Regions from separate parts of the Mesorhizobium sp. BR1-1-3 genome, predicted to be linked through region 3. Evidence: predicted binding sites of a transcription regulator. Region 3 holds the regulator's gene; each other region holds the start of a gene.
What was found. Region 3 encodes PhoB, which activates phosphate uptake and scavenging genes when phosphate is short. Its sites were predicted from a motif close to TGTCATNNANCTGTCAT; they were not measured.
Positions count from the first base shown of each region.

Region 1: the regulator PhoB is predicted to act here: its motif matches at 2,061-2,077, upstream of ugpB (sn-glycerol-3-phosphate ABC transporter substrate-binding protein UgpB).
Region 2: the regulator PhoB is predicted to act here: its motif matches at 2,698-2,714, upstream of ppk2 (polyphosphate kinase 2).
Region 4: the regulator PhoB is predicted to act here: its motif matches at 2,508-2,524, upstream of LB559_RS09580 (ceramide glucosyltransferase).

Region 1 covers NZ_JAIUIC010000006.1:96,168-100,116, forward strand. Annotated here, with positions in the region: gene ugpA (sn-glycerol-3-phosphate ABC transporter permease UgpA) at 1-528, opposite strand, end outside; gene ugpB (sn-glycerol-3-phosphate ABC transporter substrate-binding protein UgpB) at 687-1,997, opposite strand; gene LB559_RS15295 (EAL domain-containing protein) at 2,359-3,949, shown strand, end outside.
Region 2 covers NZ_JAIUIC010000001.1:550,917-554,865, forward strand. Annotated here, with positions in the region: gene hemB (porphobilinogen synthase) at 1-751, shown strand, start outside; gene LB559_RS02785 (dihydrofolate reductase family protein) at 969-1,616, shown strand; gene ppk2 (polyphosphate kinase 2) at 1,668-2,588, opposite strand; gene LB559_RS02795 (aldo/keto reductase) at 2,867-3,910, shown strand.
Region 3 covers NZ_JAIUIC010000006.1:238,696-242,644, forward strand. Annotated here, with positions in the region: gene xylF (D-xylose ABC transporter substrate-binding protein) at 1-7, opposite strand, end outside; gene LB559_RS15985 (ROK family protein) at 277-1,524, shown strand; gene phoB (phosphate regulon transcriptional regulator PhoB) at 1,541-2,230, opposite strand; gene phoU (phosphate signaling complex protein PhoU) at 2,247-2,954, opposite strand; gene pstB (phosphate ABC transporter ATP-binding protein PstB) at 2,981-3,799, opposite strand; gene pstA (phosphate ABC transporter permease PstA) at 3,817-3,949, opposite strand, start outside.
Region 4 covers NZ_JAIUIC010000003.1:472,152-476,100, reverse strand. Annotated here, with positions in the region: gene LB559_RS09585 (O-succinylhomoserine sulfhydrylase) at 53-1,240, shown strand; gene LB559_RS09580 (ceramide glucosyltransferase) at 1,248-2,399, opposite strand; gene apaG (Co2+/Mg2+ efflux protein ApaG) at 2,633-3,025, shown strand; gene LB559_RS09570 (Hsp33 family molecular chaperone) at 3,073-3,949, opposite strand, start outside.

The DNA.
Region 1 (3,949 bases), 140 kb from region 3:
AGCGGCGGACACCAGCAGGATCATGGCGTGGGTGCCATTGAGCAGTGGATCCCAGGCGATGCCGAAACTCCTCAGCATGTAGGCCAGCGACCCGATCGAAGGGTTGAAGAGGAACAGCCACAGCATACCGGCAATCGCCGGCGCCACCGCGTAGGGCCAGATCAAGAGCGTGCGGTAGAGACCTTTGCCGCGCACCACCTTCTCTGCCATGACCGCAAGCAGGAGCGCCACGCACATGGCGACGATAGCGGTCGCAAGGGAAAACACCACCGTGACCTTGATCGAGTTCAGGTAGGCCGGATCGGCAAGCACTTTCCTGAAATTGGCGAACCAGACGAACTTGGTCCTCAGCCCGAACGGATCCTGCCTGAGCATGGATTGGTAGAACGCCTGACCGGCCGGCCAGTAGAAAAAAACGAGCGTGATGGCCAGTTGCGGCGCCACAAGCAGGTAGGGAAGGACCTTGTTGGGGAACACGACGCGAGGGGTCACGGAGCCACTCCGAGGTGATGAGGCGGGCGGCACCATGCGGCACCCCTCTCCGCCAAGATGGCTTTGATGAGCGTCTCGGACTGGGCATCATCGACCATTGGCGAAATCGCAAGGCACGGCAAAACTCCCCTCACCGAGGGGAGATGCCCGGCGGGACAGGTAGGTGCGCCGTAGAGCAAGGACCTGCGCTCGCTCTAATTCCCCAGCGCTTCCTTGATCGCGGCATTGCCACGCGTAACCGCATTGTCGAGCGCCTGCTGCGCGGTCTGCTGGCCGGCGAGCATCTTCTCGAACTCCTCGTTCTGGATATCGCGCACCTGCGGCAGATTCGGCAGACGTACGCCCTTGGAATTGTCGGTCGGCGTCTTACCCGTCATCTGCAGGATCGGGGTCTCGCGGCCGACATTCTTGTCATAGAAACCGGACTTCTTGGTCGCTTCATAAGCCGCCAGCGTTACCGGCAGATAACCCGACTTCTGGTGCAGGTATTCTTGCACCTCGGTCTTCGACAGGTAGGCGAAGAAGGCCGCGACGCCCTTGTATTCCTCATCGGATTTGTCCGCGAAAACCCACAGGCTGGCGCCACCCGGCGTCGTGTTCTGCGGCGCACCCTTGGCGTCGCTGTCATACGGCAATTGGCCAATGCCGTAATTCATGCCGGACTTGACGATATCGCCAAGCCCGCCGGACGATTCGGTCATGATCCCGCATTCGCCCGCAAGGAAGATCTGCTTGGCTTCGGAGGTGCGGCCGCCATATTTGAAGGTGCCGTCCTTGGCGAGGTCCGCCAGCGCCTGGAAATGGTTGACGAAAATCGGCGCGTTGATCTTGAGCTCGACATCGCCGCCGGCCAGACCGTTCTGCTGGGTGGCCCATGACACGTCATTCCAGGCCGCGAAATTCTCCAGATGTATCCAGGTCAGCCAGGTCGAGGTGTAGCCGCAGGCGGCCGCGCCGCTCGCCTTGATCTTCTTGGCGTCTTCCCACACTTCATTCCAGGTCTTGGGTGGGCTATCGACGTCGAGACCAGCCTTCTTGAAGATATCCTTGTTGTAATAAAGGATCGGCGAGGAGGAGTTGTAGGGGAAGGAGAGCATGGTGCCGTCCGGCTTCGAATAATAGCCGACTATGCCTGGCAGATACTGGCTCTTGTCGAAGGTCATTCCAGCGCTGGTCAACAGATCGGCTGCGGGCTTGATGGCACCTTCGGCCGCCATCATCACGCCGGTGCCGACGTCGAACACCTGGATGATGTCTGGCGCCTGGCCCGCGCGGTAGGCGGCAATGCCGGCATTCAGCGTCTCGGGATACGTGCCTTTGAACACCGGAACGAGCTCATAGTCGCTCTGGCTGGCATTGAAATCTTTGGAGATCTTGTCGACGACTTCGGCATTGGCGCCAGTCATGGCGTGCCACCAACTGATCTGCGTGACGGCAAAAGCGGAGGTTGAGGAAAGCGTCATAAAGGTAGCGGCAACACCGGCCGCGAAGCCGAAGGACTTCATGTTTCATCTCCCGTTTGTCATTGGCGAAAGGGGGCACTCCCGCGAAGGCAATATGTGTCGCTCATGACAATCAGACAACGGTTTTGTTGCAGATCGACGAACTTCACCCTTTACCTGACGCAACGCTCGCCTCCGCTTGGAGGCATGGAGAGCGATGCGGTTAGCCGGCTTAGCGCGACGACAAGCGCGCCAGGAACCACCGTCGGGACCGTCAAGCTGGCTTTCGGCGTGTCAGCCCTGATTGCAGCCGCAGCAACCCGAAGAGACACGCCAAGGTTGCAGCCGACTTTATCGATCCCTCAACGGCAACGCGCTACTCAATCCTGCTGCCCTGTTTATTTCCAAAGCTCAGGTGAAATAAATGCTGACGGTCTACAATTGTATCGTCAACGAACATGATCTGAGACTGGTCGCACTCGCCGCGCTGATCTGCGGAATTTCCTGCTTCTCTGCTGTCAACCTGCTTCAGCACATAAGCCGTTCCACAGATCGGAACCGGCTTGCCTGGCTGATGATCGCGGCCACTTCGACCGGCTTTGGCATCTGGGCAACGCACTTCATCGCCATGCTCGCATTCACACCGGGCATACCCAGTGCTTATGATCCGGCACTCTCCGTGCTTTCGCTCGCTGCTTCGGTCACTTTGACGGCAGCCGGCATGTGGATCGCCACCTTGCGGGATGAGTTCGACTATCATCTCGTCGGCGGCGCCGTGCTGGGCGGCGGTATCGCAGCCATGCACTACATCGGCATGGCGGCGTTCGAGGTTCAGGGCCGTATCGAGTGGAACCTCTTGCTTGTCGCCGTTTCCCTGCTGGCCGGCGTAACGCTCGCGGCGCTGGCGCTGCGTGTCGTGCAGCGCCGCCCCTCCTTGAAGGCGACATCCGGCGGCGCGGTGCTGCTGACGCTGGCGATCTGCATCCTGCATTTCATCGGTATGGGTGCCGTCTCGATCTTCCCCGATCCCTCGATCGTCATATCCGAATACACGATCGAGCCGACCTCGCAGGCTTTCGCCGCCGCCGCCGCCACACTGGTGATCCTGGTTCTGTCGGCATCGGCGCTGTGGATCGATTTGCGCTTCCGTCGCCAGAAGCTCGAGGTCGACCGCATGCACGGCCTGGCCAATGCCGCCGTGGAGGGGCTGATCGTCTGCGACGGCAACCGCATCATCAGTGCCAATGACAGCATTGCGGCACTGACGGGCATAGCAACAGCGACCCTGAACGGAATGCAGCTTGGCGATCTCTTCGGATCCGATGTGTCGGGCTTCGGCGAACAGCCGCAGGAGGCCGAATTGAGCGGTCGCGATGGCACGAGCATTCCTGTCGAGCTGATCGCCAGGAGCATCGACTACTGTGGCAAACCGCACAACGTGGTCGCGGTCCGCGACATTCGCGAGCGCAAGAAGGCGGAACAGGAGATCCTGCGGCTTGCCCATTTCGATCCCTTGACCGGACTGGCCAATCGCCGCAGCTTTTCCGGCCGGCTGGAGACGGAAATCGCTGCGATGGTCCGGACCAGGAAAGGCGGCCAGCTTGCGCTTCTGCTGCTTGATCTCGACCGGTTCAAGGAGGTCAACGACCTGTATGGGCACGGCGCAGGCGACGCCATGCTGCAGAAGGTTGCGCAGTGCGCGACCGGTATCCTTCGTCCAGGGCAGATGGTGGCGCGGCTGGGCGGCGATGAGTTCGCCATCATCGCGCCGAACCTGGCCGACCCGTTGGAGGCGGGCCGTATCGCCAACGCGGTGCTGACCGCCATGCGCGAGGAAAACCGGCTCTCGGTCGGCGGCGGCCTTGTGTCGGCAAGCATCGGCATTGCGCTGTATCCGTCGGATGCCGAAAACCAGGCCAGCCTGATAAGCCACGCCGATACGGCACTCTACCGGGCCAAGACCGAAGGCAAGGACACTTACCGTTATTTCGAAGCATCGATGGGGGCCGAGGCCC
Region 2 (3,949 bases), on a different contig from region 3:
CTTCCCCAATGTGGACATCTCGCTGCGCGACCAGACCGGCTCGCACATCCTCGATCCCGACAATGTGATCAACCGCGCCACCCGTGCGATCAAGGATGCGGTACCGCAGATCGGCATCATCACCGACGCAGCGCTCGACCCATTCACCAGCCACGGCCATGACGGCATCCTGCGCGACGGCATCATCGTCAACGACGAGACAGTGGAACAGGTGACCGCCGCTGCCGTCATCCAGGCGGCCGCCGGCGCCGACATCATCGCACCGTCCGACATGATGGACGGTCGCATCGGCGCCATCCGCGACGCGCTCGATGCCAATGGTTTTCAGGACGTGGCGATCATGTCCTATGCGACCAAATTCGCCTCGGCCTTCTACGGACCCTATCGCGAGGCGGTGGGCACCGCCGGTCTGCTCAAGGGCGACAAGAAGACCTATTACATCGACCATGCCAATTCGGACGAGGCGGTGAGAGAGGCCGAACAGGACATCGCCGAGGGCGCCGACATGCTGATGGTCAAGCCCGGCCTGCCCTATCTCGACATCATCCGGCGGCTGAAGGACGAGTTCCAGATGCCGACCTTCGCCTATCAGGTGTCGGGCGAATATTCGATGATCAAGGCGGCAGGTGCCAATGGCTGGATCGACGGCGAGAAGGCAATGCTGGAATCGCTCCTCGCCTTCAAGCGCGCCGGCTGCGACGGCATCCTGACCTATTTCGCACCCGAAGTGGCGGAGATGCTGAAGGGGTAATTTCTCTTCGCGACGACGGCCGGTCGCGGCGAGCAATGTCGGCCAATCCGCTTCGACATCCATACCAGTTTCCGGCTCTTGGCCGGGGAATCCATAGCGAGGGCCACTTGACCGTTGCGTGGGCTCCGTTTGAGCTTGAAAATACCGCTTGCAATTCACAATCGGTTTGTTACAAAAAACTGCTTGCAAAACACAATCGGTTATCGAGGAGGCTCGCATGTCCAAACTTCGCGTTAACGCTTTCACCCTATCGCTCGACGGCTATGGCGCCGGTCCCGATCAGGATCTGCAAAATCCGCTCGGCGTCGGTGGGGAATCCTTGCACAAGTGGTTTGTCGACACCCGCACCTTCCGCGAGATGGTGCTCGGACAAGACGGCGGCACCACCGACGTCAACGAGGCGTTCGCGGCGCGCAGCTTCGAAAATGTCGGCGCCTGGATCCTCGGCCGCAACATGTTCGGACCGATCCGCGGCGAATGGCCTGACGACAGCTGGAAAGGCTGGTGGGGCGACAACCCGCCCTATCATGTGCCGGTTTTCGTGCTGACCCATCACAAGCGGGAACCGATCACGATGGAGGGCGGCACCACTTTCCACTTCGTCGTCGACGGCATCCATTCAGCTCTTGAACAGGCCAAGGCTGCCGCTGGCGGCAAGGATGTGCGGGTCGGCGGCGGCGTCGCCACCATACGGCAATATCTGCAGGAAAAACTGATCGACGAGATGCATCTGGCGATCGCGCCGGTGCTGCTGGGCACGGGCGAGAACCTTTTTGCCGGCCTGGACATGCTCAAGCTCGGCTATATCTGCAGCGAGCAGGTGGCGACCCCGCTCGCAACGCACGTCACCATCAAGCGGGCGTAAGGTGGAGAGCCAATCTCTCCCCTCGTGGGGGAGATCGCAGCTTCGTCTGCCTCAATACTTCTCCGGCACGTAGAGCTCGCGCGGCAGCACCTGGCGTTCGTATTCGGGGTTGAAGACGCGCTCCGGCAAAGTGATCTCCTCGTGCGGCACTTCCTCGTAAGGCAGCTGCTTGAGCAGATGGTCGATGCAGTTCAGCCGCGCGCGTTTCTTGTCGTTGCCCTCGACGATGAACCAGGGCGCTTCCGGGATGTTGGTGCGGGCGAAGGTCTCTTCCTTGGCCTTGGTGTACTGCTCCCAGCGCACGCGCGACTGCAGGTCCATCGGCGACAGTTTCCACTGTTTCATCGGATCGTGGATGCGCATCAGGAAGCGCATCTGCTGTTCCTCGTCGGTGATCGAGAACCAGTATTTGACCACGGTGATGCCCGAGCGGACCAGCATGCGCTCGAATTCCGGCACGTCGTGGAAGAATTCTTCGACCTGATCGGGCTGGGCAAAGCCCATCACCCGCTCGACGCCCGAGCGGTTGTACCATGAGCGGTCGAACAGCACGATCTCGCCGCCGGCCGGCAGATGCGGGACATAGCGCTGGAAATACCATTGCGACTTTTCGCGCTCCGTCGGCGCCGGCAGTGCGACGACACGGCAGATGCGCGGGTTGAGGCGCTGGGTGATGCGCTTGATGACACCGCCCTTGCCGGCCGAATCGCGTCCCTCGAAGATCACCACCAGCTTCTTCTTGTGGTGGGCGACCCAGGACTGCAGCTTGATCAATTCGGACTGCAGGGTGATCAGGTCGCGAAAATACTGCATGCGATCGATCGAAGGCGGATGCGAGTTCTTGTAGATCTTGGCGATCTCCATCGACAGCGCCGGCTCCGACATTTCGAGCTCATAGTCTTCGTCAAGCGTGTCGGCGAGCTCGGCTTCAAGCCAATCCCTGGCCGGAGAATTCTGTTTTAGCTCGGTCATTATCGGCTGCTCCACTTGCAAGCTCTGTCGATCCACGTCCGGCGCCCCAAACTCCCGGCCTACAGCCCGGGAACGGCAACACCTGAGCCGACTTCCATATAGGCCTGCAATGACGGTTTTATTGCAGCGCGAGCATGGTCACCACCGCTGTCGGTCCAGCCAGGCATGATCGATCCGCCGCGCTGGCATGGAGACACGTCGCCCAAATTGTCCTACAAATAGCGGCCACTTTCGGGCGGCCCTCCCCAGCCCTTTCCCAATGCAATCGCGAGGACGACATGGAATACCGCACCCTCGGCCGTTCCGGCCTGAAAGTATCGACACTGACCATGGGGACCATGACGTTCGGTGGCGCCGGTGCTTTTTCGGCGGTCGGCAAGACCGATCTCGACGAAGCGCGCCGGATGATCGATCTCTGTATCGACGCCGGCATCAATGTCATCGACACCGCCAATGTCTATTCGAACGGCATTTCCGAAGAAATCATCGGCGAAGCGCTCGGCGGCAAGCGCAAGGGCCACGTGCTGATCGCCTCCAAGGCACGGATGCGGATCGGCAAAGGTCCAAACGACGAAGGCCTGTCGCGCCATCACCTGATTCGGGAATGCGAGAAGAGCCTGAAGCGGCTCAAGACCGACGTCATCGACATCTATTTCCTGCACGAATGGGATGGCGTGACGCCGCTGGAGGAAACCATCGGCGCGCTCGACACGCTGGTTGCCCAGGGCAAGATCCGCTATGTCGGCTGCTCCAACTATTCCGGCTGGCAGGTGATGAAGGCGCTCGGCATCAGCGACAGCCGTCATCAGCCGCGCTTCATCACGCAGCAGATCCACTACACGCTGGAAGCGCGCGAAGCGGAGTACGAACTGCTGCCGATTTCCGTCGACCAGGGGCTGGGCGTTCTGGTCTGGAGCCCGCTTGCCGGCGGATTGCTGTCCGGCAAATACCGCCGTGACAGCCCCACCGCCCGCCAACTCGCGGGCTGGTCGGAACCACCGATCCGCGACGAGGACCGGCTGTGGCGGATCGTCGATGTGCTTGTGGAGATCGGCGCGCAGCGCGGCGTGTCGGCAGCGCAGGTGGCGCTGGCCTGGCTGCTTGGCCGGCCGTCCATCAGTTCCCTGGTGATCGGCGGCAGGACGGAAACGCAGTTCCTGGACAACATCGCGGCGGCAAGCCTGGTGCTTTCGGGCGAGGAGCGCGAGCGCCTCGACGCGGTCAGCCGGCCGCCCCTGCTCTATCCCTACTGGCACCAGCAGCTGACGGCAAAGGACCGCTTTGGTGCCGCCGATCTGGTGATTGACCGAAGCGGCATCTGATCGGCAAATCGATGGCGATAGGTATCGCCGCCGCAATGA
Region 3 (3,949 bases):
TTTTCATATTATCCTCCCTGCGCCGCGTATGGCGCGACCAAACTGGCCCGAGGGCCGGCACAGAGGCCCTATTTTTTCGAGCCTCGAAAAAATACTGGGCCAACGCCCGAACGCTGTCAACATCGATTCTGATGGATTTTGATGTCGTTTCGAATTTTTTTCGGGTCTCGGAATAAATAAATGACACGGCGCGCGGCTTCTGCCAGTATTTGACCGCGTCACCGACAGCGTTCCAGGGCAGGAAGAACCGCGGCGACCGGGAGGATATGAAAGAGCATGTCGGTCGGAATCCGCCACGACGATTTGCGCCGCCGCAACCGCGCGATGGTGATCGCGGCGGTGCGCCGCGCCGGACAGCCGTCGCGCACCGAGATCGCCGCAACCACAAGCCTCAGCCATTCGACGATCTCGGCGATCTCATCCGACCTGATCGTCGAAGGCATCCTGACCGAAAGCAAGCCGAGCGAGGCCGGCTCGCTCAAACGCGGCCGTCCGCAGGTCGGCCTCAGCCTCAATCCGGAAGCGGCCGCGGTAATGACCGTGGTGCTGTCGCTGAACTTCCTCTCGGTCGCCGTCATCGACTATGCCGGCCAGGTAATATCCGAGGAACAGCGCCGGCTCGACACGCTGACGATGTCGCGCGACTCGCTGATCGGTGAGTGCACGGCAATCGTGCGGCGCCGCCTGGAAGATCCCGACCTGGACGTGCGCAGCATCGCTCGTATCGCGCTGGCCGTCCAGGGCATCACCGACACCCGTGCCCGCGCCATGCTGTGGTCGCCGATCACGCCGCACACCGACATCGCCTTCGCCGACATATTCGAAGAGGAGTTCGGCATCCCCGCCATTATGGAGAACGACTGCAACATGATGGCGGTGGCGCTGCGCTGGCGCGACCCCGATCGTTACCGCGACGATTTCATCGCCATCCTCCTGTCGCACGGCATCGGCATGGGGCTGGTGCTGAAGGGCGAATTGTTCACCGGCACCCATTCCTCGGGCGGCGAATTCGGCCACATGATCCATCGGCCGAACGGCGCGCTGTGTCGCTGCGGACGGCGCGGCTGCGTCGAAGCCTATGCCGGCAATTATGCCATCTGGCGCAACGCGCGGCAGATGGGCGAGGATGCAGAGCCCGTCGCCGATGTCAGCGACGCCGACATGCGCGCCCTGGCTGCTGCCGCCCGCGAAAAGGACGGGCCCGAACGGGAAGCCTATCGCAAGGCCGGCGAAGCGCTCGGCTACGGCCTCGGCAGCCTGTTTGCGCTGATCGATCCGGCGCCGGTCGCCATGGTCGGCGTCAGCGCCGCCGCCTTCGACCTGATCGAGCCGGCATTGCGGCAAGCGATTGCCCAGACCGCCGGCGGCCAGCATTCCAAGTCGATTTCCTTCGACACCGAGCCGAACGAACTGCCGCTGATCCGCGAAGGCTGCGCCATGCGGGCGCTGATCTTCGTCGATCAGGAGATTTTTGCGCCGGGCGTGCAGGCGAGATCCGGTTTCGGCGGCAAGAACGTGGCGTGAGTTCAAACGAGGGAGTTCAGTCCTCGCGAATGGCGTAACCCGCCCCACGGATGGTGCGAATGACATCGGGCATGCGGCCGTTGTTGACCGCCTTGCGCAGCCGTCCGACATGCACATCGACCGTGCGTTCGTCGATGTAGATCGTCTCGCCCCAGACATTGTCGAGCAGTTGGCTGCGCGAGAACACGCGGCCTGGATGGCGCATCATGAATTCAAGCAGGCGGAATTCCGTCGGCCCGAGCCGGATCTCGCTCTTCTTGCGATAGACACGGTGCGATTCGCGATCGAGCACGATATCGCCGACCTTGAGCACGCTGGACAGCACTTCCGGCTTGGCCCGGCGCAGCAGCGCCTTGACCCTGGCCATGAACTCCGGCGTCGAGAAAGGCTTGACCAGATAGTCGTCGGCACCGGTCGAGAGGCCGCGCACGCGGTCGCTTTCCTCGCCTCGCGCGGTCAGCATGATGATCGGCAGCCGCTCGGTCTCGGGACGCATCCTTAGCCGGCGGCAGAGTTCGATACCGGAAACCGCAGGCACCATCCAGTCGAGCACCAGAAGGTCTGGAACGTTCTCCTGCAGCCGGATTTCGGCCTCGTCGCCGCGCGTCACCACCTCGACCTGGTAACCTTCGGATTCGAGATTGTAGCGGAGCAGCACGCCTAGCGGCTCCTCATCCTCCACCACCATGATGCGTGGCGCGATCATCGGCTGGTCACCCCTGTCATGCCGCTGGCGCGGACATTGCCGTCTCGTCCTGCTTCGGACGGTTGGCTGGCAACTGCGTGCCGGTCAAAACATAATAGGCATTTTCGGCGATGTTGGTCACGTGGTCGCCGATCCGCTCGAGGTTCTTGGCGCAAAACAACAGGTGCGTGCACGCCGTGATGTTGCGCGGATCTTCCATCATGTAGGTCAGCAGTTCGCGGAACACCGATGTGTATTTGACGTCGATGCGTTCATCATTGTTTCTGAGCGTGGCAAGCGCTGCCGCGTCAGCGGCGGCATACTCGTCGACGACCCCCTGCACCTGGATCAGCACCAGCTGCGCCATCGCGTCGATCGAATGCGAAAGGTCGTGCGGCGTGACGCTCAGCCCGACAGTGCCGACGCGCTTGGCGATGTTCTTGGCAAGGTCACCGATGCGCTCGAGGTCGCCGGCCATGCGGATCGAACCGACCACCGCACGCAGATCGTTGGCCATCGGCTGGCGCTTGGCGATCAGCGTGATGGCACGATCGTCCAGCTCGCGCTGGCGTGCATCCATGATGGCGTCATCGGAAACCACCCGCTGCGCCAGCGCATTGTCCGAATTGAGCAAAGCCCTGGTCGAGCCACCGACCATCGAGCGGGCGAGATCGCCCATGTCGCGGATCAGCTGGCTGATCTGCTCCAGATCCTCATCGAAAGATGCGACGGTATGTTCACCCATGATCTTCGTCCCTCATATGCCTGAGATCAGCCGAACCGGCCGGTGATGTAGTCCTGGGTGCGTTTGTCGTCGGGGGTGGTGAACATCTTGTCGGTGGCGCCCTCCTCGACCAGATAGCCAAGATGGAACATCGCGGTGCGCTGCGACACGCGCGCTGCCTGCTGCATCGAATGGGTGACGATGACGATCGTATAGTTCTGACGCAGTTCGTCGATCAGTTCCTCGACGCGAGCGGTGGCGATCGGGTCGAGCGCCGAACACGGTTCGTCCATCAGGATCACCTCGGGTGACACGGCGATGGCGCGTGCAATGCACAGGCGCTGCTGCTGGCCACCGGAAAGACCCGTGCCAGGTTCCTGCAAACGGTCCTTGACCTCGTTCCAGATCGCCGCCTTCTTCAGGCTGGACTCGACGATCTGATCCATGTCGGCCTTGCGCTTGGCCAATCCGTGGATGCGCGGCCCATAGGCGACGTTCTCGTAGATCGACTTTGGGAACGGATTGGGTTTCTGGAACACCATGCCGACGCGCGCCCTGAGTTCGACGACATCGATGTTCTTGTCGTAGATGTCCTCTTCGTCGAGCGTTATCTTGCCGGTTACCCGTGCTGAATCGATGGTGTCGTTCATGCGATTGAGGCAGCGCAGGAAGGTGGACTTGCCGCAGCCGGAGGGGCCGATCAGCGCCGTCACCTGGTTCAGGCGGACGTCGAGATCGACGTCGAACAGCGCCTGCTTCTCGCCGTAGAACACGCCGACCTTGTCGCCGCGCATTTTGATCACTTCGTTCGACTTCATCTTGTCGCCCACTGCGTTTTCAAGGGACTGTTCGGTCATGATGTTCATACCAAAATGCCTTTTTTCTACCAGCGCCGCTCGAACCGACGCCGAAGCACGATCGCGGTGATGTTCATGGCCATGAGGAAGACGAGCAGGATGATGATGGCGCCGGACATACGCTCGACGAAGGCGCGTTCGGCCTCGTTCGCCCACATA
Region 4 (3,949 bases), on a different contig from region 3:
TGGACCGGTTGCGACTTTCGCGGCCGGTTTTTTTGTGTCTGGAAGAAAAGCGATGAGCACCAAGAAGCGCAACTGGAAGCCTCAGACGGCACTCGTGCACAGCGGAACGCTGCGTTCCGGTTTCGGCGAAACGTCAGAAGCGATCTATCTCACCCAAGGCTATGTCTACGAAACGGCGCAAGCCGCCGAAGCCCGTTTCAAGGGCGAAGAGCCGGGTTTCATCTATTCGCGCTACGCCAATCCGACCGTCGACATGTTCGAGAAGCGCATGTGCGCGCTGGAAGGTGCGGAAGACGCGCGCGCCACCGCGTCCGGCATGGCGGCGGTAACGGCCGCCCTTCTGTGCAGCGCCAAGGCCGGCGACCATATCGTGGCGGCACGCGCGCTGTTCGGCTCCTGCCGCTGGGTGGTCGAGACGCTGGCGCCGAGATACGGCATCGAGGCGACGCTGGTCGACGGCACCGACATCGCCAACTGGGAAAAGGCGGTCAAGCCGAACACCAAGCTGTTCTTCCTGGAAAGCCCGACCAATCCGACGCTGGAAGTGGTCGATATCGCCGCTGTCGCTTCGCTTGCCAATTCGATCGGCGCCAGGCTGATCGTCGACAATGTCTTCGCCACGCCCCTGCAGCAGAAGCCCTTGCAGCTCGGCGCCCATATCGTCGTCTATTCGGCGACCAAGCACATAGACGGCCAGGGGCGCTGTCTCGGCGGCGTCATCCTGTCGGACAAGAAGTGGATCGACGAGAACCTGCACGACTATTTCCGCCATACCGGCCCAAGCCTTTCGCCTTTCAACGCCTGGACGCTGCTGAAGGGCCTGGAAACGCTGCCGCTGCGCGTACGCCAGCAGACGGAAAGTGCCGGCCGGATCGCGGATTTTCTGGCCGAACGGCCGGAAATCGCGCGCGTCATCTATCCCGGCCGCGCCGACCATCCGCAGGCCGACATCGTCAAGAAGCAGATGTCGGGCGGCTCGACGCTGATCTGCCTGGACGTCAAGGGCGGCAAGCAGGCGGCCTTCGCCTTGCAGAACGCGCTCGACATCGTCCTGATCTCCAACAATCTCGGTGACGCCAAGAGCCTGATCACCCACCCGGCGACGACGACGCACAAAAATCTCAGCGACGAGGCGCGCGCCGAGCTCGGCATCGGGCCGGGCACGCTCAGGCTGTCGGTTGGCCTGGAGGATGCCGACGATCTGCTCGAGGACATCGCGCAGGCGCTGAAGGCCAGGTAGGAGGCCTTCAGGCGCCGGACGGCGTCTCTTCCAGCTCGGCCGTCTTGGTGCCGATGGTCATCGCATTGCCGCGCCAGTCGACGGCGCCGCCGAGCCAACCGCGCCCCCACATCGCCGGCAGGATCAGGTCGCGCGCCATGATCGCGGCGACCATGCGTGGCGACAGGTACCAGCCCTTGGACCAGGCCAGGGCGCACTCCGGAAGATAGAAGGCCGCCAGCACGGCAAGGGCGGTTGCCCAGAGGCTGAAGCCGGCGCTTGCCGCTGCAATCAGCGCAAGCACCAGCGGCACCACGGCGCCGGTCAGGATTTCGGGTGCGAAGAACAGCGGGAAAGTGACGCGGCGCAGGCGCGCCCAACGGGCCTGACGCGACCAGATCTCGTCAAACGAGCGCCGGCCAAGCGGCTGCTCGAAGGGGGCGGCGACGAGATTGACGCGCAGGCCGAGACTGTTCACCAGCTTGGTCGCAGCGGCATCCTCGGCGATCTCGGCGGCCAGCGCGCGGATGCCGCCATTGGCATCGAGCATCGGCTTGTTCCAGAGCATGCTCTTGCCCTGGGCAAAGCCGAGGCCGAGCGCCTCGCCGGCATATTGCCAGCGCGCCTGCAGCGTGTTGAGGAAAGCGCATTCGACCTCGGCCCAGAAGCCGGCCGGCCGCGAACCGATCGGCGTCGAGCAGACAAGGCCGGTGCCGGGCCGCCAGGCAGCCATCAGGTGCTGGATGTAGTCCCTCGGCATCAGCACGTTGGAATCGGCCAGGACGACCCAGTCGTGCCGCGCCGCTTCCCAGCCCTTGACGCAATTGTTGAGTTTCGGATTGGCGCTGATGCGGTCGTCGCCGACAAGCAGCCGGGCCGGCACTTTCGGAAACCGGACGATCGTCCTGTTTATCAATTTGACCACCGGATCGTCGGCATGGGCGACGCAGAAAATCAGCTCATAGCGCGGCCAGTCGAGCGAGAAGGCGCGCTCCAGCGTCTCCTGCGTGAACGGCTCGACGCCGCGCGACGGCACGACGATCGACACCGGCCGCGGCTTGCCGGCCGGCGGCGCAATGGTGCGACGCCGTCTCAGACGCGACGCGGCGAGCACGATGCTGGCGAGATTCGAGAGGATGAGGACGGTTGAAAGCGTGGCGGATATGAGAGTGAGTTGCATCGAGATCCGGTCACTCCAGGAAAACCGGTCCGCAAGACGGCCGGTTTCAACAGTTCAGCAGAGCGCCCGAGTCGCGCGTCACCAGTCCGCGCACACCATCATTGTCATATGTCACTTAAATGACATTCTTTGTCGGCACCTGCCCGCGAGGTCGGCCAGAGGAGGCTTCGATCGGTTGACCTAACCGCACGGAGCGCCGAAAGTTCCGCTGGAACCGTTTTTTGGAGCCGCTTATGTATAGCGCCGTCACGCGCAACATCGAAGTGCAGGTCAGGCCGTTCTATCTGGAGGACCGTTCGGATCCCTCTGAGAACCGCTATGTCTGGGGCTATCAGATAACGATCGACAATCAGTCGGACGATTTCGTGCAGCTTCTGTCGCGCTATTGGCACATCACCGACGGCACCGGCCGGGTCGAGGAAGTGCGCGGCCCCGGCGTGGTCGGCGACCAGCCCGAACTCAATCCCGGCGACAGTTACCAGTATACGTCCGGTTGCCCGCTCTCGACACCGTCCGGCATCATGGTCGGGCATTACACGATGCGCAACAAGCGGGGCGAGACGTTCGACGTCGCCATTCCGGCGTTTTCGCTGGACTTGCCGGGGACGCGGCGGACGGTGAATTGATTTCGCCTCACCGGCCGCGGAGCGACCGGTGAGGCGTGGTTTCTACTCTACTGGGCCGCGAATTCCGCCGGGTCGAAATCATATTGCTTCGAACAGAATTCGCAGGCGACGTGGATGCCGCCGTCTTCGGTGCTGTCCTTGATCTCCTGGGCGGAAAAACCCTCGAGGATGCCGCGGATCTTGTCCCTGGAGCACGAGCACTGGTCGGCGACCGGAACGCCGCCGAAGACGCGCACGCCATGCTCGTGGAACAGCCTGTAGAGCAGCCGCTCGGCGCCGATCGTGGGGTCGATCAGTTCGGTCGGCTCGATGGTGCCGAGCAGAGCCAGCAACTCCTGCCAGGAATTGTCGACCGGATCGTGGATCTCCTCACGCGGATCGCCATCGCCGCCCGGCAGGTCCGGGACGCGCATGCGCTCGGGCGACTGCGGCAGGAACTGCGCCAGGATACCGCCGGCGCGCCATTGCTCGCGGGCGCCGCCGGGACCGGGCGTCAAAAGCTTGGCCACCGACAGCCTGATATCCGTCGGGATCTGCTCCGACTGACGGAAATAGGTGCGTGCCGCGTCTTCCAGGGTCTCGCCATCGAGCTGGACGATACCCTGATAGCGCTGCGTATGGGCGCCCTGGTCGATGGTCAGCGCCAGCACGCCACTGCCGAGCAGCGTCTGCTGGGAGGTTTCGCCCGCCGCGACCAGCGCTTCCAGCCGGTCGGCATCGAAACGCGCATAGGCGCGCAGCGCCGAGGGCGTGGAAAAATCCGCAACCAGCATGTCGACGGGCCCGTCGGTGCGGGTCTGCAGGATGAACTTGCCCTCGAACTTCAGCGAAGTGCCGAGCAGCACGGTCAGCACACAGGCCTCCGCCAGCAGGCGGGCGACCGGCTCGGGATAATCGTGGCGGCTGAGGATGGCGTCCAGCATC